One region of the Microbulbifer sp. YPW1 genome, then DNA from elsewhere that is predicted to be linked to it. Evidence: predicted binding sites of a transcription regulator. Region 1 holds the regulator's gene; the other holds the start of a gene.

What was found. The regulator PhoB, encoded in region 1, activates phosphate uptake and scavenging genes when phosphate is short. The targets are predictions, from matches to a motif close to TGTCATAAANNTGTAACA.
Region 2: a site for PhoB is predicted at 3,815-3,832, ahead of ppk1 (polyphosphate kinase 1). Genes of this name have one in related genera too.

What each region holds. Positions count from the first base shown of each region.
Region 1 is NZ_CP055157.1:1,628,135-1,638,771, forward strand. It holds gene HUW35_RS06880 (putative porin) at 165-965, shown strand; gene HUW35_RS06885 (M48 family metalloprotease) at 1,051-2,343, opposite strand; gene HUW35_RS06890 (DUF4265 domain-containing protein) at 2,442-2,933, shown strand; gene yaaA (peroxide stress protein YaaA) at 2,990-3,769, shown strand; gene HUW35_RS06900 (DUF938 domain-containing protein) at 3,776-4,372, shown strand; gene HUW35_RS06905 (hypothetical protein) at 4,393-4,752, shown strand; gene traF (conjugal transfer protein TraF) at 5,023-6,183, shown strand; gene phoR (phosphate regulon sensor histidine kinase PhoR) at 6,260-7,573, opposite strand; gene phoB (phosphate regulon transcriptional regulator PhoB) at 7,809-8,513, opposite strand; gene ubiA (4-hydroxybenzoate octaprenyltransferase) at 8,645-9,526, opposite strand; gene HUW35_RS06930 (chorismate lyase) at 9,545-10,120, opposite strand; gene HUW35_RS06935 (dicarboxylate/amino acid:cation symporter) at 10,306-10,637, shown strand, end outside.
Region 2 is NZ_CP055157.1:692,019-702,655, reverse strand. It holds gene HUW35_RS03040 (endo-1,4-beta-xylanase) at 1-451, shown strand, start outside; gene HUW35_RS03035 (YdiU family protein) at 817-2,307, opposite strand; gene HUW35_RS03030 (Ppx/GppA phosphatase family protein) at 2,315-3,805, opposite strand; gene ppk1 (polyphosphate kinase 1) at 3,960-6,029, shown strand; gene HUW35_RS03020 (hypothetical protein) at 6,052-6,582, opposite strand; gene HUW35_RS03015 (AraC family transcriptional regulator) at 6,619-7,659, opposite strand; gene aceK (bifunctional isocitrate dehydrogenase kinase/phosphatase) at 7,791-9,554, opposite strand; gene HUW35_RS03005 (MarC family protein) at 9,623-10,231, shown strand; gene ybaL (YbaL family putative K(+) efflux transporter) at 10,322-10,637, shown strand, end outside.

The DNA.
Region 1 (10,637 bases):
AATGCGTAATTGAGACGTCCGTCGCAATTAATTCTTTTCGTTGCACAACCATTTTCTTGCGCTTAGAATCCGCGCCGAATTTGCCCCCAGGGCAAAAAAAGTGGGTACGGGTGCGAAAGCACAGTCATAAACGTACAGATGTAAATTAAACAGGGAACACTTCCATGAAGTTCAAGTTTGCCGCACTTCCTCTTATGCTGGCCTCTGCCGTTGTTTCTGCAGAGCAGTACAATTCTTTCACCGACGCTGATTACACCTCAGAAGATTACGGCTTTGCCGAAATCGATACCCTGAGTTTTCAATCTCAGTATTACTTCGGTGCCCTGGAAACTCTGGGTCCGCGCAAGGAATTCAACTACATCCTGCCGGTTTCCAACATCTACGGTGGCTTTGATTATATCGATTACACCGGCGGTGACAGCGACATCGTACAGATCGGTGGCGAGTACTTCACCGGTCAGTGGAAGTTTTTCGGTGAGCTGAATGACTTCGACGCAGGCAATTCTTACCGCGCCGGTGCAGGCTTCCTGTTTACCCCGAACTTCCTCGGAGAAGTTGAAGCAACAAAAGCGGAAGGTAACGATACCGAACTGTGGGTGCGCGGTACCTATAACCACCAGCTGAGCGGTTCTGATTACATCGGTTTCACCGCGCAGGTGGACGATGACTTCGACTACCGCTCCGTTTCCTCCAAGTACTTCACCGCACTGTCCGGTGGCCAGTACCTGACCGCCGAGCTTAGCCTGATTGATACCGATTTCAGCGACCTGTACTGGGGCGGTGCCGTTGAGTTCTACTTCAACGAAAACACTTCCATCGGTGCTGCTTACGACGAAGCGGAAAGCTACGAGTTCAACGCTACCCACTTCTTCAATCGCAACGTTGCCGGCAAGGTAGCCTACGGCTCCAGCCGCGATTTCGACGATCTGGATGTATTCAGCCTGGGCGTAACCGTGCAGCTGTAATTTCCAAATCGGAAATACACAGACAAAAAAAGCGGGTGAATCTCTTCACCCGCTTTTTTTATGCCCGCGTTTTTTGCGCGAGATACTAGCCTTTATTGCTCAACGCCTGCACTCGCGCCTGTGCCTTGGTAGCGATATCACCGGAAGATTTGGCGGCAATCTGGTACTGGCTGAGGGCGTTCTGGGTGTTGCCCTGCTGCTCGTATACCTGCCCCAGGTAATAGTGCGCGTGTGGTGTGTCGAGATAGCGGGTGGAGCGCTGCAGGTCCCGCTCCGCTGCCGTGTAGTTTTTCAGTTCCGCATTCAGCATGCCGCGCATCAACCAGTTGGAAAACAGCGTCGGGTTCTTCTGCACTGCGGTTTCATAGGAATTGAGTGCGGACTGGTACTGTTTTTTGTGTGCCAGCAGGTCACCTTCGAGTGCGTAGAAGGCCGCCTCCTTGGGCTGTTGCTGCTGCGCCTTGCGAGTCAGGGTCAGCGCACGGTCGTACTGCTTGTTCTTCACTGCGGCCAGCGCATCGTCATAGCTTTTGTAGGCGTCCGCATCGCGCTTCAGCTGTCCGATGGCCTGTTGGTACTGGCTGCGGTTTGCGGTACCGCCTGGTAGTTTTTTGGCGTGCTTGATATTCGCGTCTACCCGCGCCTGTGACGGCGGGTGGCTGGCGAACAGCGCTTCCAGGCCACCGGCCTGTTTGCCCTTGGAAAGTTCGACAAACTTTTTCTGCAGGCGCACCGCACCGTAGGGGTCGTAGCCCGCGGCAACCATATACTTCATGCCGTACTGATCGGATTCCAGCTCATTGTCGCGGCCGTACTTGGCGATATATGCGGAGCCGCCGAACTGGCTGCCGAGGGAGATCAGGTCACCGTAACCGGTGTTCTGGGTGGTGGCGCCGAGAATGGCCATGCCCGCGCCTAGGATCTGCTGCTGGGACATGGCTGCGGCGGAATGGCGCGCGGCGGCGTGCACAATCTCGTGACCCAGTACCGCGGCCAGCTCGGCCTCGTCTTCCAGCAGTACCAGCAGGCCGCGGTTGACCGCAATCTTGCCGCCGGGCAGTGCCCAGGCGTTCGGGGTGGAGTTGTTCAACACCACAAATTCGTAGGGCAGCTGCGGCTGGTCGGAGACCTTCGCCAGCTTCTGGCCCACGCGGCTCACATAGCTCTGCAGGGACGGGTCGATCAGGTATTCGCCGCCCTGGGTCTGCTGGGCCTGGGGATATTGCTGTTCCCCCAGGGCCACTTCCTGGCCCTGGGACATCAGCGACAACTCTTTCTTGCCGGTGACCGGGTTGACCGCACAGCCGGCGATGCCCGCGGTCACAGAAGCGGCCACAGCCGCGGCCAGCAGGCGGTTGGAGATTGAACGCGGAATCATAGATCACTCCCTGTATAATGTTCGATTCAAAGCTGCTGTAGCGGTGGCTTTGGCAGCATTTAAATGAAGCTATTGTACACAGTCCGGAGACCGAGGTTATGACGACCGCACTGCAGATTATCGAACTATTCGCTGGCACCAACCCCGATGGCGAGCCGGTGGTGGAGCGGATGCAGGTTCGGGTCAATGAGGACGACAGCGTACAGCTGGTGCGCTCACCCGCGTTTATCAAGGGCATTGCCAGCGGCGATACCATCAAGGTCAATCGCGAAGACCCGGAGAAGCCCAGTTTCGAACTGGTAAAGCGCTCGGGCAACCTCGCCGTGCGGGTTTTCTGCCGCAGCGATAGCACCAAGCTCTCCGACCAGCTCACCCCGCAGCTGGAAAAACTCGGTGGCGAACTGGATATGGAGAGCCCGCGCCTGCTGGTATACAGCATCCACGTGAGCTGCGGCTTTGGCGAAATCGAGCAGATCCTGAACAGCGTGTGCGATGGGGCCAACAGTGTCTGGTATTACGGCAATGTCTACGACCCGGTGGATGGGCAGACGCCGCTGAATTGGTGGCAGGACATTTTAAAGCCCGAGTAAGTCCAAACTGCGTATAACACTCGCTGCATACCGTTAAAGACCGAGAAGTTGTTGTCATGTTGATAGTCATCTCCCCCGCAAAAACCCTCGACTACGAGAGCGAGATTCCACAGCTGGAAACCACCCAGCCGGATTTCCTCAAGGAATCCGCGGCACTGATCAAGGAGCTGAAGGCGCTCAGCCCGCAGGATATCTCCAGCCTGATGAAGATCTCCGACAAGCTGGGCGTGCTCAATTACGACCGCTTCCACAGCTGGAAGCGTCCGTTCACCGATGACAATGCCCGTCCGGCCCTGCTGGCTTTCAAGGGTGACGTCTACACCGGGCTCGCGGCGGAATCCATGGGCAAGCGGGATTTTGCATTTGCGCAAAAGCACCTGCGCATGCTGTCCGGTCTCTACGGCCTGCTGCGCCCGCTGGACCTGATGCAGCCCTACCGCCTGGAAATGGGCACCAGGTTTGCCAATGCGCGCGGCAAGAACCTGTACGAGTTCTGGGATGGCAAGATCACCGACGCCCTCAACCAGCAGCTGCAGGCGCTCAAAAGCCGCGAGCTGGTGAACCTGGCCTCCAACGAGTACTTCAAGTCGGTACAGCCAAAGAACCTGGATGCGGAGATCATCACTCCCCACTTCAAGGACTGGAAAAACGGCCAGTACAAAATGATCAGCTTCTTCGCCAAAAAGGCCCGCGGCATGATGAGCCGCTGGGCCATCGACAACCGCGTCAAGAAAGCAGAGCAGCTAAAAGACTTCGACAGTGCGGGCTACTACTTCAGCGCCGAGCACTCCAGCGATCGCGACTGGGTATTCCTGCGCGACGAACAGCCGGCCTGATCGACCGTGACGGATCAGGCACTGCCCGACGCCCCCTCTACCGGGCGCAACCGGGAACCCATCCTGGAGCAACTGCAGAGACTGCTGGCCAACCGCCGCCGTGTGCTGGAAGTCGGCAGTGGAACCGGCCAGCATGCCGTGTATTTCGCCCCGCGTCTGCCGCAGGTGCTGTGGCAGACCTCGGAGCGCCGGGTAAACCTGCACGAGGTGCAGCGCTGGCTGGCCCACGCTCCCGCGGACAACCTGCCGGCGCCACTGGAGCTGGATGTTACCGGTTCCTGGCCGGCGATCTCGGTCGATACCGTATTCACCGCCAATACCCTGCATATCATGCCCGCGAAGGTGGTGGAAACCCTGTTCCAGCGCTTGCCGGAGGTGCTCACCGCCGATGGCCAGTTTATCGCCTACGGCCCGGTGAAGATCGACGGTGCCTATATCGGCCCGGGCAATGCGGGCTTTGATGAGTGGCTGAAAGAAGAGGATCCGGCACGTGGTATCCGCGACCTGGAGTGGCTGGATCAACTGGCCGAATCCCAGGGCCTGCGCCGGACCGAAATCAATTACCTGCCCGCCAACAACCAGTTGCTGGTGTGGCGACGTTAACCCGATAACAGGAGTGCACTATGCCCCCGTGGTTTGAAACTACCCTCGCCATTGTTGCCGCTATTGCCGCGGTTTTTTTCTTTGGCAAATACCGTGAGGCCGCTGCCGCGCTGCACGAGTCCGAGCGGATGAAGCGCAAGCTGTCCAAGGACCTGGACCGCTATCGCGATGTGCCCCAGCTGCGCGCCCTGCGCGACGGTCTGATCGGCGAGCGCAACCTGCCGGTGGATGACGAAGGCCGCGAGCACCTGTTGATCCGCAACAGTGCGCGCAAGCTGGTGCATGTCACCGTGCAGAGAAGCGCTGCACCGGTGGCCAAGGAAGAGGTGGTGCATTACCGCGTGGGTGGCGAGGAGCGCCCCCTGCAGGAGCTGGAGTAACGCTCCACACCGGCTTTTCGCCGCTTATATTTTTTTCCGCTACTTCTTTTAAAGCCCCGTTCGCGGGGCTTTTCTGTTCCAGTTGCCACCTCTCCGAGCCGTTTCCGGTGCGTCTCCGTCACGATTTTTATGCGACAAGTTCACCAAAATGATCAAAAAGGGCCATTGCTGCCTCCACTCATAATGATTATTTTGGCGCCGCCGATAATTCTAATTACATGCGCATATACAAAATATTCTGAATCAATAGTACATAGGACATGGTTGATCATGTGGACCAAGAACCAAATCGCCGGCATGGTAGCTGCGGGGGCAATTCTGGGGGCGGCGCCGGTAGCCGCGGAAGTTTTTTCTGGACGTGGCAGCGCCATGGCTGGCGCCGGCGTGGCCGGCGGTGACTACACCTACAGTGCGCTGGTGAATCCGGCGACCGCGACCAACTTCGAAGAAAACGACGATTTTGCAGTGACCTTCGATTTCGGCCTGCTTGCCAGCGACAGGAACGACTTCCTCGATACCGGTGAGGACCTGAGTGATTTCCTGGACGCAATCGACGGCACCAGCGCGGGCCAGGAAGACGCCGACTACATACTCGAGCAGCTGCAGCTGCTGGATGAGGGCAGCCTCACCGCTGAGGCCGGCGCACAGCTCACCATCGCCATTCCCAACAGCCTGGCTTCCGGTTTACTGTTCGTGCGTCAGTCCGCCTTTGTCGCCACGGATGTTCAGCTGGCGGACGCCGATGTGGAACTGCTGGAGGATTTCGGCTCGCAGATTTTTGACGAGAGCGACCTGCAGACCGCCGCCGGCGCTTTCGGCTACACCATGCAGGAAATCGGCTTTGCCGCCGCCCGCGACTTTAACTTCGCCGGCTACCAGCTGTCCCTCGGCGCCACGCCCAAGTATCAGCGTGTCGAGACCATCGAATATATCGAGACCATTGCCGAATTCGACAACGACGATTTCGAAGCCGACGACTTCATGCTCGAGCACACCAACTTCAATATCGACTTGGGTGCCACCATCGACTGGGGGGAATTGCAGGCCGGTGTTTCCCTGCGCAACGCCCTCTCCCAGGAGTATGAAACGGTGCAACAGGGTGTGGAGATCCAGCTCGAACCGCAGTTGACCGCAGGTCTCGGCTATACCGGTGAGGTCTTTACCCTGCTTGCCGATCTCGATCTGAATTCCGTCGAGCTGTTTGACGGCGCGGGCGAAATGCAGATCGCCCGCGTGGGCGCGGAAGCGGATCTGTTCGACTGGGCTCAGCTGCGTATTGGCTATCGCCACGACCTCAAGGGTACCTACGACGGTGCGATTACCGCCGGTATCGGCTTTTCGCCGTTCAACGTGGTGCAGTTCCACCTGTCGGCGATCAAGTCGTCTGACGACACCCTGGGTGCCGCGCTACAGTTCGGGCTGGATCTGTAAAGACACCGATCCGCTTGCCAATAAAAAAGGGGCCTGTTGGCCCCATTTTTATCTGCTGTGTTTTATCCCTGCGTGATCAGGCGGAACTGGCGAGAGTCAGCTTCTGCTTGGGAAAATTCAGGGTAAAGGTACTGCCGCGGCCGGGAACGCTGGTTACGCTCATATTCGCGCTGTGGCGCAGCAGCACGTGCTTGACGATGGCGAGACCGAGCCCGGTGCCACCGCTCTCGCGGGAGCGGCCGGCATCTACCCGGTAGAAGCGCTCGGTCAGGCGCGGGATATGCAACGGGTCTATCCCGATACCGGAATCCTTCACCGAAAAATGGCCGCCCGCGGAATCCACTTTCCAGCGCAGCTCGATGGGCCCGCCATCGGGGCTGTACTTCACCGCGTTGAATGCCAGATTGGCAAAGGCACTGTGCAGCTCGCCGGCGTCGCCGGTAATCGTGCAGTCCTCGTCGCAGTGCACCGAAATTTCATGGCGCTCACCACTCAGCGAGCGCGCCTCACTCGCCACCCGCTCCATCAGCTCCCGCGGCGACACCCGGTCGCGACCGCTGTCGCGCTCCGAAGTCTCCAGCCGCGCCAGCAGCAACAGATCGTTCACCAGGCTGGTCATGCGCACCGTCTGTTCACTCATCTGCCCCAGCGGCCGCTCCCAGTTGCGCGGCGCCTGGCCACTGGCCTGCAGGGTCTCCAGGTAACCCGCGATCACCGTCAGCGGCGTGCGCAACTCGTGGGAAACATTCGCCACAAAATCCCGCCGCATCTGCTCGAGATTGTGTAGCCGGGTCACGTCGCGCACGATCACTAGCGCCTCGTCCTGGCCGAAGCGGGTGACTTCCATTTGCAGGATTCGGGAGTCATCCCCCGGTGCCGGCAGTGTGATCGGCTCCTGGGTCTTGTTGTTCTGTTCCAGCATGCGCTGGTACATGTGCTCCACAAAACGCGGATCGCGGACAAAGTTGACCAGCGGCTGTCCGGCATCGTCCCCCTGCAGACGCAGCATCTCGCCCGCCGCCGGGTTCCACCAGGCCAGGTTGCCCTCGTCCTCGAGCGCCACAATGCCCTCGCGCAGTGCACTGGTACTGTCCTGTACCCGGCGCAGCATCGAGTGCAGCTTCTGCTTTTCTTTGCGATGGCGGCGTTGCAGCCGGTAGAAATCGTCGGAGATATCGCCCCACACACCGAAACTGGTGGGCGCGGGGCCGCGTCGTCCGTTGGACAGCCAGCGGTCGAACTGGCTCTGCTGCCACAGTAGCCAGAACAGGTAGACAGAGAGGCCGGCACAGAGCGCCAGCCACCAGTGGCCGGTAGAAAAACCGAAAATGGTGGTGCCGAGGGCGATGACGATAAAACGCGAGAACTCGCCAATACTGCGATCGAGCATGATGGTTGGGCCATCTTTTTGAGTGAGGAGTCGGGGCAATACTGAAATCGGTAATGCGCAGGACTCTAAGCGAAGGCGGAGTGCCGGGTGCGGGTTTTCAGGATCGCCGGCGACACGGATGTCGCCGACGAAGCGTACAGGGATGTATTCACTGCGGTCCTGAAAACCCGCACCCGGTGCTCCGCCGCCACCGGGCATTCACATTGGAAACCCAAATTTTTCAAGGACGGTAGGATTACACCCTTTCCACGGTCTGTACAGAAAAGCGGTAGCCGGTGCCGCGCACAGTCTGGATATAGCGCTCGTGGCCATCGATGGTGAGTGCCTTGCGCAGGCGGCGGATGTGTACGTCCACGGTGCGCTCCTCTACATACACGTTGCCACCCCACACGTGGTCCAGCAACTGGGTGCGGGTATAGGCGCGCTCCTGATGAGACAGGAAGAAGGTCAGCAGGCGAAACTCCGTCGGCCCCATGTCCACCGGGTTGCCATTGATCGTCACCCGGTGACTGATCGGGTCCAGCACCAGGCCGCCGGCGGTCAGCGGCTCTTCCGGCGTACTCGGACCCGCCCGGCGCAACACCGCCTTCAGGCGCGCCACCAGTTCGCGGGGAGAAAACGGCTTGGTGATGTAATCATCTGCACCCGTCTCCAGCGCCTTGATCTTGTGATCCTCCTCGCCCTTCGCCGTCAGCATGATGATCGGCAGCGAAGACGTCAGTTCATCCCGCTTCAGGCGCCGCGCCAGTTCCACCCCGGAAACATCCGGCAGCATCCAGTCGAGCAGGATCAGGTCCGGCTTCTCATCGATTACCAGCGCGTGTGCCGCCTGGGCATTTTCTGCCTCGAGACAGCGGTAATCCGCCATCTCCAGGGCAATTCGCAACATGTCCCGTACCGGGGCCTCGTCGTCGACTATGAGAATCGTCTTGTTGTGCATCTGCCTGCCGTACCCTAACTGGTGAGTGTGTCATCCAACTGACATTCCTTAGAGTGGCCATTTAACGTCACTTTAATGACAAATATATGACAAGTGCCCAACGATCACGAATCTGCGGGAAAACACCGGGTTCAATTGACGAGAAAGTGGAGGAAAATCCCGGAAAATACCGCTGCGCCGACCCAGTTGTTGTTCAAAAATGCCTTGAAGCAGTTGCCCCGTTCCCGATTCTGCACCAGCCATTGCTGGTAGCCGAAGAGTCCCGCCGCCGCTGCCACTCCGCAGTAGTACAGTGCACCCAATTCCGCCCGGCTACCCAGCATCACCAGAGCCAGCACCACCATCACCTGCAGGCTGGCGGTCATCACCTTGTCCATATCGCCGAACAGGATCGCCGTGGATTTCACCCCGATCTTGAGGTCATCGTCCCGGTCCACCATGGCGTAAAACGTATCGTAGGCAACCGTCCACAGCAGGTTGGCGGTGAAGAGCAGCCAGGCGACCGCCGGTACCTTATTGGTAGCGGCGGCAAACGCCATCGGAATGCCCATACTGAACGCCGCCCCCAGCACCACCTGCGGCAGGTGGGTATAGCGCTTGGCAAACGGATAGCAGAACGCCAGCGCGAGTGCAGGTAATGACAGCAAAATGGTGAGCTTGTTGGTGGTGAGTACCAGCAGGAAGGCCAGTAGCATCAGGCCGGCAAACAGCAGCAGCGCCCCTTTGGGCGTCGCAGCCCCGGTGGCCAGGGGGCGCTGATTGGTGCGCTTTACATGACCGTCGATGTTGCGGTCTGCAAAGTCGTTGACCGCGCATCCCGCCGCGCGGGTAAGAATGACCCCGAGGGTGAACACCGCAAACAGATGGATACCGGGCCAGCCGCCGGCGGCAATCCACAGTGCCCACCAGGTGGGCCACAGAAGCAGCAGGGAGCCGATGGGCCTGTCCAGGCGGGCGAGCTGCCAGTACGGGAGGGCGGCGGGCCAGCGCTGCTGGATCTGTTGGCTGATCATGGGTTTCTCGTCCGTTATTCAGGTCATGGGCGGTTTGTGGGGATTGAAACTGCTCAGGAAAGTCTCTGCAACCAGCAGGGGTTTATCGTGCAGCCAAAAGGTGGAGCGGCGGCCCCAGGCGGTGTTCTCCAGTGAGTCCAGCTCGGGCTGCTGGCTGCGCGGGTTGCGCGCCAGACGGTTGAGTACGATGGGACCGCGGCGAATGTCCGGTTGGCTGAACAGGAGTTCCCCCAGGGGGCGGTTGTCCAGGCTGCGTAGGTAGCGGGATTTGCCCGCCAGGGTGCGTTCGGGGAGCACACTGCGGGCGTATACCCAAGGCTGCTCGTCGCTGCCGTAGAGCAGGACTTCGCGCACCAGGGCACGGGTCCTCTCGCGCAGATTGAGGGCGCGGCGCTCCTCCAGTTGTGGCTGCTGCCAGCCCTGACTCAGGATCTGCACGCTAAACTCACCGTTGCTCAACTGCTTGAGCGCAGCGGTGAGTGAGCCGGGGTGCAGCAGCCACGGCAGCAGGTGCTCCGGAGGCGTGTGTCCGTGCAGGCTCTCGAGGGGCTGTGGGTGCCAGTCACCGACGGCTTCAAAGGGGGAGTGGAACAACGCTGACTCCGCGCAAGCTCAAAAGCGCCATTGTAACCGACCGACGGCCTGGGGAAATGGTCCAGATTTTGCTCCGCTTTCAGCCTGCCGATATAGTGGCGGTCTGTTTGCCGCACTTTGTATGAGTGCGCTGAGTTTTTATCGACAATAAATAATCGGCGATCGCCGAAGTAACAGGACGGACCATGGGGCTTACCAAAAAAATCGTTCTGGCCATGATTGCGGGGATCGCGGTTGGCCTGATAAGCAATCTTCTCAATACCAGCCAGGTGCTGGGGCCCGGGATAACCGGTTTTATCAACAACTACCTGACCAATGGCCTGTTCGATATCGTCGGACGGATTTTCATCGCTTCGCTGAAGCTGATGGTGGTGCCGCTGGTTCTGGTTTCCCTGATCTGCGGTGCCTGTGCGCTGTCTGAAGGCAGCCGTGTGGGTGTGCTCGCCGGCAAAACCCTGTTGCTGTATCTGCTCACTACCGCAGCAGCGATCACCCTCGCGCTGGTGCTGGCGCTGGC
Region 2 (10,637 bases), 940 kb from region 1:
TGGCGTTGGTATGCAGGCCCATGTACACCTGGATGATCCGGCCCTGGCGGAACTGGAGGCGAGTATCGAGGCGATCGCTGCGGCCGGGCTGGATGTGCATATCACCGAGCTGGATGTGGATGTGCTGCCCAAGGCGTACGATTATATGGGCGCGGAGATATCCACCAATTTCGAATATTCCGATGAGCTCAATCCGTTCCCCGAAGCCCTGCCGCAAAAGGTCGCCGATGAACTGGCATTCCGCTACGAGTCTCTGTTCAAGCTGTTCCTGAAGCACCGGGACAAAATTCGCCGGGTTTCTTTGTGGGGAACCACCGATGGCGAGTCCTGGAAGAACGACTGGCCCGTGGTAGGGCGCACCAACTATCCGCTGATTTTTGATCGAGAGGGGCAGCCCAAGCAGGCTTATTACTCCGTAGCTGGTCTGAAATCTGGCACTCAGCGGGGTTGACCAAGAGCGCTGAACTGCAGCTGTGGCGGCCTCGCCAGCAGGTACAACCTTCCCAGACACGCCGTGAACCCATCCATGGGGGCTCGTATGCGGCCTTCCGGGCCGCATACGGTCTGGGAAGGTTGTACCTGCTAGCGAGGCCTTAGCGAATAGCCTGGAATATTATTTAGCCAAGGACGGCTTGAAATAACGCTAACGAAGTAACGGTATTTAAAATTAAGGTGGAGTGCTGGGGGATGTTTCCGACGCAGCCTACAGGGATGTATTCATGACGGTTTCAAAAACAGATCCCCAGTGCGCCGCCGCCACCTGACACCAATAAAATGTGCCCCGTAACCTAGCTAGTAATCAAAGATCAGGAAGACCTAAGACGAGCAACTGATAGGCAAATGCTTCCCTGAATCCGAAGGCGCCGCCGCCCAGTCTTCAAATCCCGGATGTTCCTCAAACGGTGACTGCAGCAAGTCAAATAAGGTCGCCAGAGGCTGGTAGTCCCCGGCTTCCGCCGCTTCAATCACCCGTTGCGCCAGGTAATTCCGCAGAACAAATTTCGGATTCGTTGCCAGCATCGCCCGACTGCGTTCCTGGGCAGAGCGGGATTCCTTTTGCAACCGCTGGTCGTAGCGTCGCAACCAATCTGCGAGCGCCTGGTGCTGTGCCGGCGCAACCAGCGCCTCCAGCGCGGCAGCCGGACGCTCACCGGCATAGTGACTGAGGGCGCGGAAAAACAGTGAATAATCCACACGCCCCTGCTCCATCAACTGCAACAGGTCCGCGCACAACTGCTGATCCCCATCGTCCTCCACCGCCAGTCCCAGCTTGGCCCGCATCAACCCCGCGTAGTAGTCGATCAGCAGCGGCTGGAATTTCCCCAGACAATCCTTCAGCGTCTCCGTATCCAGCAGCGAGGAAAAGGCGTGTGCCAGCGCATTCAGGTTCCACAACACTACCCCCGGCTGTGCATCAAAGGCATAGCGACCGGTGTGGTCCGAGTGGTTGCAGATAAAGCCCGGCTCGTAGTCGTCGAGGAAACCGTAAGGACCGAAGTCGAACGTATCACCGATGATCGACATGTTGTCCGTATTCAACACACCGTGGGCGAACCCCACAGACTGCCACCCCGCCGCCAGCTCCGCACTGCGCTCTACGGTATACCGCAACAGAGCCTCAGCCTGGACCTCCGTAGCCTGGTCACACACTTCCGGCAAAAACTGCTCACACAAAAAATCGACCAGTTTTTTCTGGGCCTCCAGCTGACGGGTATAAAACAGGTATTCAAAATGTCCGAAGCGCACATGACTGCGCGCCACGCGAATCAGCGCCGCACCGGTTTCCATTTTTTCCCGCGCAACCGGCTCGTCACTGCCTGCAATCGACAGTGCGCGGGTACTGCGGATACCCAGTGCGGTCAGTGCCTCCCCGGCCAGATATTCGCGAATGGTCGAGCGCAACACCGCGCGGCCGTCGCCAAAGCGGGAGTAGGGGGTTTTACCTGCGCCCTTCAGGTGCAGTTCCCAGCGTTCGCCATCGCGTTCTATTTCCCCAAGCAACAACGCGCGGCCGTCGCCCAGGTCCGGGTTGTAACCGCCGAACTGGTGTCCGGTATATTTCATCGCGAATGGTTTGCTGCCGGGAAAAAGCTGGCCACCAGTGGTCAGCAGGGCCCACTCCGGGTGCTCCGCTTCGCCGGGATCCATGCCCAGCAAAGCCATCACCGATTTATTTACATGAATGGTGTGCGGATTCTGCAGCGGTGTGGGCGCGGTGGGAGTGCCGAACACCGCGCCCAGGTCGGCGAAGTGATGCTGCAGGTGTAGTTTACTGAGGGGCGTTGCGCTGGTGGCGGGTTTACTCACGGGGGGCCTAGGTCTGTTGTACGGTCAGTTTGATGTTTTTGTCTTCCCAGCATTCTACTTCCAGTTCCAGCAGGTCCTCGATGGCCGGATGCTGGTACATCCAGTCTTCCGGGACCTCAAGACGGTAGCCGGGGCCATCCACCGACAGGTTCAGGCCATCGATACTGCGGTCCACATGATCCCGGTGCACGATGCAGGCAAGACGCAGGCACAGTAGCAGTTCGCTACCGGGGTGGAAACCGTAGTGCTCTTTGATCGCCTTGATATCCCCGCGCTGATTGCGCACCAGATAGGCCAGGTTTTCCTGTTCGCTTTTGCTGAATCCGGCCATATCCGCGTGCTCGATCATGTATGCCCCCAGTTTGCGAAAGCTACTGTGGGAAAGAGCCAGACCGATCTCGTGCAGGTCTGCCGCCCAGTGCAGCAGGCGGCGCTGGGCAACCTGTGAATAAGGGTTCAACTGGCCGAGAAATTGCAGCGCGGTATTCGCGACCCGCCTCGCCTGCTCGGGATCGATTTCTCCGTGCTCCATCAGGGTCGCCACGGTATCGGCGCGGCGGTCGCCACCGGCGGCGCGGCCGGCGAGGTCGTGCACGATGCCCTCGCGAATGGCATAGGGGGAGATATGCATCTGCTGGATATCCAGCTCGCGGAAAATACCGTGCAGTATGGCGAGGCCGGCGGCAAACACCGGGCGCCGTTGCGGCTCGAGATGGGGCAGGTCGATGGCGTCGACGGTCTTGCAGTTGGCCACCTTGTCTGCGAGCTTTTCCAGATCGTCGCGCAGGATCGGCAGCAGCTCGCCGTCGTTCAGTACCCGCGATACGGATTTGACGGTACCGGATGCCCCCATCACCAGCGCATCGTCCGCCATATGCTGGAGTTCCTGTAGCTCCGCCTGGGCGGCGCGACGGGCGCGCACAAAATTGTTGCGCTTGCCTGCATCGATTTTTCCGCTGTCAAAAAAGCGGCGATTGAAGGCCACGCAGCCCATACTGACACTTTGCAGCAACTTGGGTGTTTCCACGCCGCGCACCAGTTCCGTGGAGCCGCCGCCGATGTCGATCACACAGCGCAGGCTTGGCGTTCCCTCTGCCGCGGCCATCACGCCGGAATAAATCAGGCGCGCTTCCTCGATGCCGGAAATGATTTCGATTGGGGCGCCGAGAATGGATTCCGCTGCCTCGAGGAATCCATCGGCACGGGTGCTGGCGGCGCGCAGGGTATTGGTGCCTACCACCCGCACATTGTCCAGCGGCAGTTCCCGGATCACTGGGGCGAACCGGCGCAGGGCCTCCAGTGCACGCTCGGCGACGTCCGGTGCCAGATTGCGCTCATTGTCGAGCCCCTCGGCCAGGCGCACCATGGCGCGGTCGGTATGCAGGCGCACCATCCGTTGATCGCGAAATTCAGCCAGCAGCAGGTGGAAACTGTTGGAGCCCAGATCGAGTGCGGCGTAGCGTTCGTGGCCGGTGTCAGCGGCGTTATCGGCTGTCATGTTAATCGTTGTCAAATTCTCGTAACAAAAATGTAGCAAACTGTGCAGTCATCACCTATGGCTTTTGAGAGCGCTTATCAGCTTGAAACCGAATAATTTTGCTCTGCCAACAGGCCTGTTCCGTTCGGACCAGAATCGTACGGAGCCGCTTTCCATGGAGAATGCTGTAGAGAGTATGGCAAAAGACATTCCCCTGTATCCCAAGGAGCTGAGCTGGCTTTCCTTCAACGCCCGCGTACTGCAGGAAGTGGAAGACGAGAGTGTGCCCATCATTGAACGGGTGCGCTTTCTTGGCATCTTCTCCAACAATCTGGATGAATTCTACCGGGTACGGGTGGCGGATGTACGGCGACTGGCCACTTTTGCCAAGGGGAGCAAGAAAAAGGAGCGCTTTTCCGACCTGCTCGGCCATATCAATGAAAAGGTACTGCGCCTGCAGGCGCGCTTCGGCCACGCCTATACCAAGGTGCTGAAGGACCTGGGGCAGAACAATATCCACGTCATCAATGAACGACAGCTCACCGACAATCAGCGCGCCTACGTGGAGGAGTATTTCCACGGCGAGGTATTGCCGGAGCTGGAGCCGTTTTTTATCGATGACCGGGATACCATGCCGCTGCTCAATGAAGCGAGTATTTACTTCGGTATCTATCTGGAACTCGAGGATGGGGGGCTGCGCTTTGCCGGGCTGGAATTGCCCACGGATATCCTGCCGCGATTTGTCGCCATTCCTCACCGGGAAAAGCGGCATGAGAAGGTCTACATCGTACTCGACAATGTGATCCGCGCCTGTCTGGTGGATGTGTTCCGCAATGTACTGCCCATCGAAAACGCCGCCGCCTACACCTTCAAAATCAGTCGCGATGCAGAACTCGAGCTGGGGGAGCACGTTACCCAGAATATTGTCGACCGGGTGGCAAAGTCCCTGAAGAAACGTAAACAGGCCGAACCGGTGCGGCTGGTTTACGACTCCACCATGCCGGAAGCACTACTGCAGCTGATCAAAAAGAAGCTGAAGATGGGACGCTATGACAGTTACACACCCGGTGGTCGCTACCACAACTCCAAGGACTTCATGAGCTTTCCTGCGGATAGCAAGCGGCACACCTATCGCAATATTGATCCCCTGCCCACCCTGCCGGACAGCGCCAATATTTTCGACTGGCTGCGGGAGGGCGACCGCCTGTGCTATTACCCGTATCACGACTTCCGGGTGATTACCAAGCTGCTCGCCTCGGCGGCGATCGACCCCAAGGTGCGCGAGATACGCATCAACCTCTACCGGGTGGCGCAGAACTCGCGGGTGGTTGCGGCGCTGATCAATGCGGTCCGCAACCAGAAGCAGGTGACTGCGGTGGTGGAATTGCAGGCGCGCTTTGACGAACAGGCCAATATTCACTGGTCAAACGAGCTGAGTGATGCGGGCGTCAATGTCATCTACGGGGTGCCCGGGCTGAAGGTCCACTGCAAGCTGATTTCCATCGCGCGCGAAGAAAACGGGCGCGATCGCTACTACAGCCACCTGGGCACCGGCAACTTCAACGAGAGCACCGCGCGGTTTTACTGTGATTTCAGCCTGCTCTCGAGTGATGCAAAGCTGGGGGAAGATGCGTACCGGGTATTCGACTTTATCCAGCAGCCACACTTGCAGCCGGAATATCACCATATCTGGATGTCGCCCTATACCAACCGCCCGAACCTGCTGGCGTGTATCGATCGGGAGATTATTGCGGCAACCGCAGGGAAGCCGGCGGAGATTTTCATCAAGTGCAACAACCTGGTGGATTCGGAAATCATCCAGCATCTGTACCGCGCCGGTGCCGCCGGGGTTCAGGTGCGGATTATCGTGCGCAGTATGTGTGCGCTGTTGTGCCAGACCAAGGGGCTCTCGGACAATTTCAAAGTCATCAGCCTGGTGGACAAGTATCTGGAGCATGCGCGGGTGTATGCGTTTCACAACGGCGGCAACGAGCAGGTCTATCTGTCATCGGCAGATTTGATGACCCGCAATCTGGATCACCGGGTGGAGGTTACCTTCCCGCTGCTGCGGGCCGAGCACCGGGAAACGGTGATGGAAATTCTGGAACTGCAGTGGCAGGACAATCAGAAAGCGCGGGTGCTGGACGCGGACCAGAGCAACGGGCGTATCGCCAACCGCAATAGCAAGCGCGATGTGCGTTCGCAGGATGCGATCTATCGCTTTCTGAAGAAGCGCGAATTGTGACAGGGGCCAGGGCTGGTGTCGGTCAGTTTTTACTGAATCCCACCAGCTTGCCGTCATCGAAGGAGAAGCGATAGCGCTGGCCCACCTTCAGGTCATTCTTGCAGCGGGACTCGATAGTGATGCGGGGGAACTGCGGGGTCACCACCCAGGTACTGAAGTCCCCCTCCGGTCCTCGCTTGATCAGCCAGTAGTAATCCCCGTGCTCACATCTGCCTTTTTCCAGGCAGTTGTCGTATCCCCACACATAGGCGCGTACGTCGTACTTGGCGGGCAGATTGGGAGCGGGCTGGAATGGATGGTGCGGGTCGTCGGTGAACTGGTAGAGATCGTCGAAGGACAGGATTTTGTAGCCCTTGGCGCGGGTCTCGCAGCTGGCAGCGTGGATGCTCACGCCGGCGGCCGCCGCGGGCGACTTGGATTTGCCGGCTTTCGGGTCTGGCTCCATCTCGCTGGGCAGGTAGCCACAGCCGGTCATTGCCAGGCTCCACATTGCCACACCGGCGCACAGGGCATCACAGCCGAAATACCGCACTTCTACCTCCATCGGTACCAAACCGCTTCCCTAACTATAGCCGCTGATTCTCCGGCGTCAGCCAATACGCAGCTCATTGGCGGTTTTGCCGCTCCAGTTTTTCACCGCACGGCGCAGGCTGGAAGCGCAGGAAAAACCCGTATAGTCGGCAATCTCTTCCACCGCAAGGCAGGATTGACGCAGATGGTGCACGGCGATTTCCATGCGGATCTCGTGCAGCAGTTTGCGAAATGTCTCCCCCTCCGCAGACAGCCGTCGTGAGAGATTGCGCGGAGCAATCTGCAACTGCTCTGCCACCTGGTTCAGCTCGAGTTCCGGGGTAAAGTGCGAGCGCATATGCCAGCGTACCCGCTCGGCGAAACTGAAGCGTTCGGCGAAACGTTCCAGCTCCTGTTCACACTCCCGCTGTAAATGTTCGTAAGTGCGCAGCCGCAATGGACGAAAGCGCTTGAACACCAGTTCGATACTGCCGGAAATGCTCGACTCAGTATGCCCGAATTCCAGGGATTGGCAGGGCAGCTGATCGTAGTAGCCGTAGCTGGATGGCTGTGGCAGATCCAGGCGTACGTGGATGTCGGGATCGGCGACCGATTTGTTGCCACAGCTGTCCCAGATGCGCAGGGTAGTGACCAGGCGGAACTGTCGCAGGAAATCTTTCAGTACCGGGTCTGCGTCCTGGGAGGTGGCGTAATTGATCGGTTCCACTACCCGATTGCCCTTGTCCAGATAGGAGTTTGAACGACCGGCATGCAGTGCGTAGAACGGCTGCACGGTAACCATATAGCGACGAAAGGATTCCGCGACTTCCTTCAGGCTCGGGCTGCACCCCAGCATAAAGCCCATCGGGCCCCAGAAACTCCAGTCAAATTCGAGCCCGACTATCAGCCCCAGCTGTGGGTGCCGGCACTGGCTTACGCCGTTTGCGAGCAGGGCGCGCCACTGGTGGTAGCTGATACGAGCTTCCTGCATCTGGAACATGGCGGGGGAAATACCCGTGCCGGCCAACAGCGCTGACTGGTCGGCGCCGAGCGCCGTGAATGCCTCGATAAATCCCAGCGGATGCCGGTGCAGGGGAATCAGGCGTGCATTGAAGTCCATAACTGATCCAGAATTTTTATTATTTTTCTGGGGAATATCCCGATATTACCGGCGGTGATATCTGCACCGCGGATATTCGTTCAAGTCAGTTTTACTGAATTGCGCGGCGGCGGGCAACCGTCGCCACGCCCTCATTGTGAACTGCGTTTGATCGGAAGACGAGGAAAGCGCATTTTGCGGCGATACGGGAAGGTGCTGTCTACCCGCCCGGCGCGTATACGTTTTTGCAGACGCTGCCAGTAGTGGTAGTCGTAAAGGTCGCTGTGTTCTTTTTCAAACGCCTGGCGCGCTACCGGGTTGCCGGAGAAGAACAGGCGAAACTCCTCGGGGAACACATCCGCTTCCGCCACCGTATACCACGGGCGGTCTGCCAGTTCCTGTTCGTTGGTCTGGGGTTCCGGGATCTTGCGGAAATTGCACTCGGTCAGCGGGCAAAGTTCGTCGTAATCGTAAAACACCACCCGGCCGTGACGAGTGACCCCGAAGTTTTTCAGCAGCATGTCACCGGGGAAGATATTTGCGGCCGCCAGCTGCTTGATGGCGTTGCCGTATTCCTCCATGGCCTCGATAGTCTGCTGCTCATCAGCAGTATCCAGGTAGAGGTTGAGCGGCTCCATGCGCCGTTCAACATAGAGGTGCTTGATGATGATCCACTTGTCGTCGACATGCAGCTTGGATGGCGCCAGGGTCTGCAGCTCTTCCAGAAGTTCCTCGCTGAAGCGGTTACGGTAAAAAATGAAATTCGTGTATTCCTGGGTATCCGCCATGCGTCCCACCCGGTCGGCGCGGGATACAAACTTGTATTTTTCGCGCACGATTTCTTCGGTGACGGTTTTCGGATTGTCGAATTTGTCCTTGATCACCTTGAACACCACCGGGTAGGACGGAAGCGTGAATACGCTCATCACCATCCCCTTGATACCGGGTGCAATTACGAACTTGTCGTTGCTCACCTTCATGTGGGAGAGGATGTGCCGGTAGAACTCGGTCTTGCCGTGTTTGTGGAAGCCGATGGAGTTGTACAGCTCGGATTTTTCCTTGAGCGGCATGATGGTGGAGAGGAAGCGCACGAATCGCGAGGGAATGGGGGCATCCACCATAAAGTAGGAGCGGGTAAAACTGAAAATGATGCTCGCCGAATCGTTGTCGGTAATGAGCGTGTCGACAAATATCCTGCCGCGCCCGTTATTCAGGCAGGGCATGATCAGGGGGATGACCTCGCCGGCGAACATCAGGCGCCCCACCAGATAGGCTGCCTTGTTGCGGTAGAAGACGGATTCCAGCATGTCCACCCGCAGTCGCTGTTCGTCCTCTTCTCTGTCCAGCTTTCCTTCCAGCGGGCCTTTGCGCAGTGCGTTGCAGATATTGGCCACATCCCGCGGCATGTCTTCCCACGGGATGGAGAAACCGTAATCCGCAAGAATGTCCTCGATCATCGCCTCCAGACCGTCGCGACCGCTGTAACTGATATAGATGCTGTAATCGCGCAGGGGCTTGTCGTCCGGGGCGCGGGACGACTTGACGAAGATATGGCTGTCGTGAATGTGTGCGTGCTGGAACTGGCTGCAGAACACCGAATTGAAAAAGGTTTCTGCAATCTCGTAGTTGTTGTTGTTGGCAATCAGCTGGGCATAGGTGGCCCTTGCCTGGCCCCAGAGTTCCAGCTGGGTGGTGTCCTTGCTGGTCACCGAGTGTACCAGTTTGAGCACCTGATTGACCTTGACCTTGTACAGGTCAATGCGCTCCTTGTTGGTCTCCTGCACCGCGTCCCAGGCAGCGGTTTCGAACCGCGCCTTTGCCCCCAGGGTAATGTTCTGGAAATCGGCAAAGTAGGCATCAAAGCCATTGAGAATTGTTTTGGCGATACGACGAGCGGTCGGGGAATGGTTTGTCATGCACTAGACTCTGTTGGAATCACATCCTTCCTTCTTGCCGATACTAGCACGCCGCTTCGGGAGATCACTTGGACGATTGGATCAGTAGCTTTGTCTTTTTCTTTGCGGTAATAGACCCGGTGGGCACCCTGCCGGTGTTTATCGCTGTCACCGGCCGCCACAGCGAGTGGCAGCGGCGCAAGATTGCTATTCTGGCGGTGGCGGTCGCCACGGGTATCCTGATGTTTTTCCTGCTGCTGGGCCAGTACCTGCTGGAAGCCATTGGCGTGCCGCTGTCTGCCTTCCAGGTGGCCGGTGGTATCGTGCTGTTTCTGTTTGCACTGACCATGATTTTCGGCGAGGGCAAACCTGAAATGGAGGTCGGAATCATCCGCGAAGGCCACGAGACCGCGATCTTCCCCCTGGCAGTGCCGTCCATCGCCTCCCCCGGCGCCATGCTGGCGGCGGTGGTGCTGACCGACAATCACCGTTTTGACCCCATTCACCAGGTGAATACCGCCAGTGCCATGCTCGCGGTGCTCGGCATTGTGCTGTTGTTGTTGCTCACCGCTAACTGGATTTTCCGCTGGATTGGCAATGCTGGCGCCAGCATCGTCAGCCGGGTGATGGGACTGATACTGGCATCGGTCGCTACCACCAATGTACTGGTGGGGCTGCAACAGTTTTTCATAACCTGATTTTTCGGCCGTCAACTCGCCTTGATGTCGTCACTGCCGGATCAAACCCTTTTCTATTGATACAGGTGATACGTGCGCTGAGGAGGACGTTTGCACCACAACGTCGAGCTGATCACCACCATTTCTGTCGCCCTCGGACTGGCGCTGGTCCTCGGTTTTGCCGCCGTTCGCCTGCGTATGCCGGCGTTGCTGGGTTATATGATCGCCGGGGTATTGATCGGTCCCGCCACACCGGGATTTGTCGCGGATGTCGAGCTTTCACAACAGCTGGCGGAAATCGGCGTCATTCTGCTGATGTTTGGCGTTGGCTTGCACTTTTCCCTGTCCGATCTGATGGCGGTGCGACGCATCGCCATATTGGGGGCCCTGGCGCAGATCCTGGTGGCCACCGTGCTGGGGGCCTCTG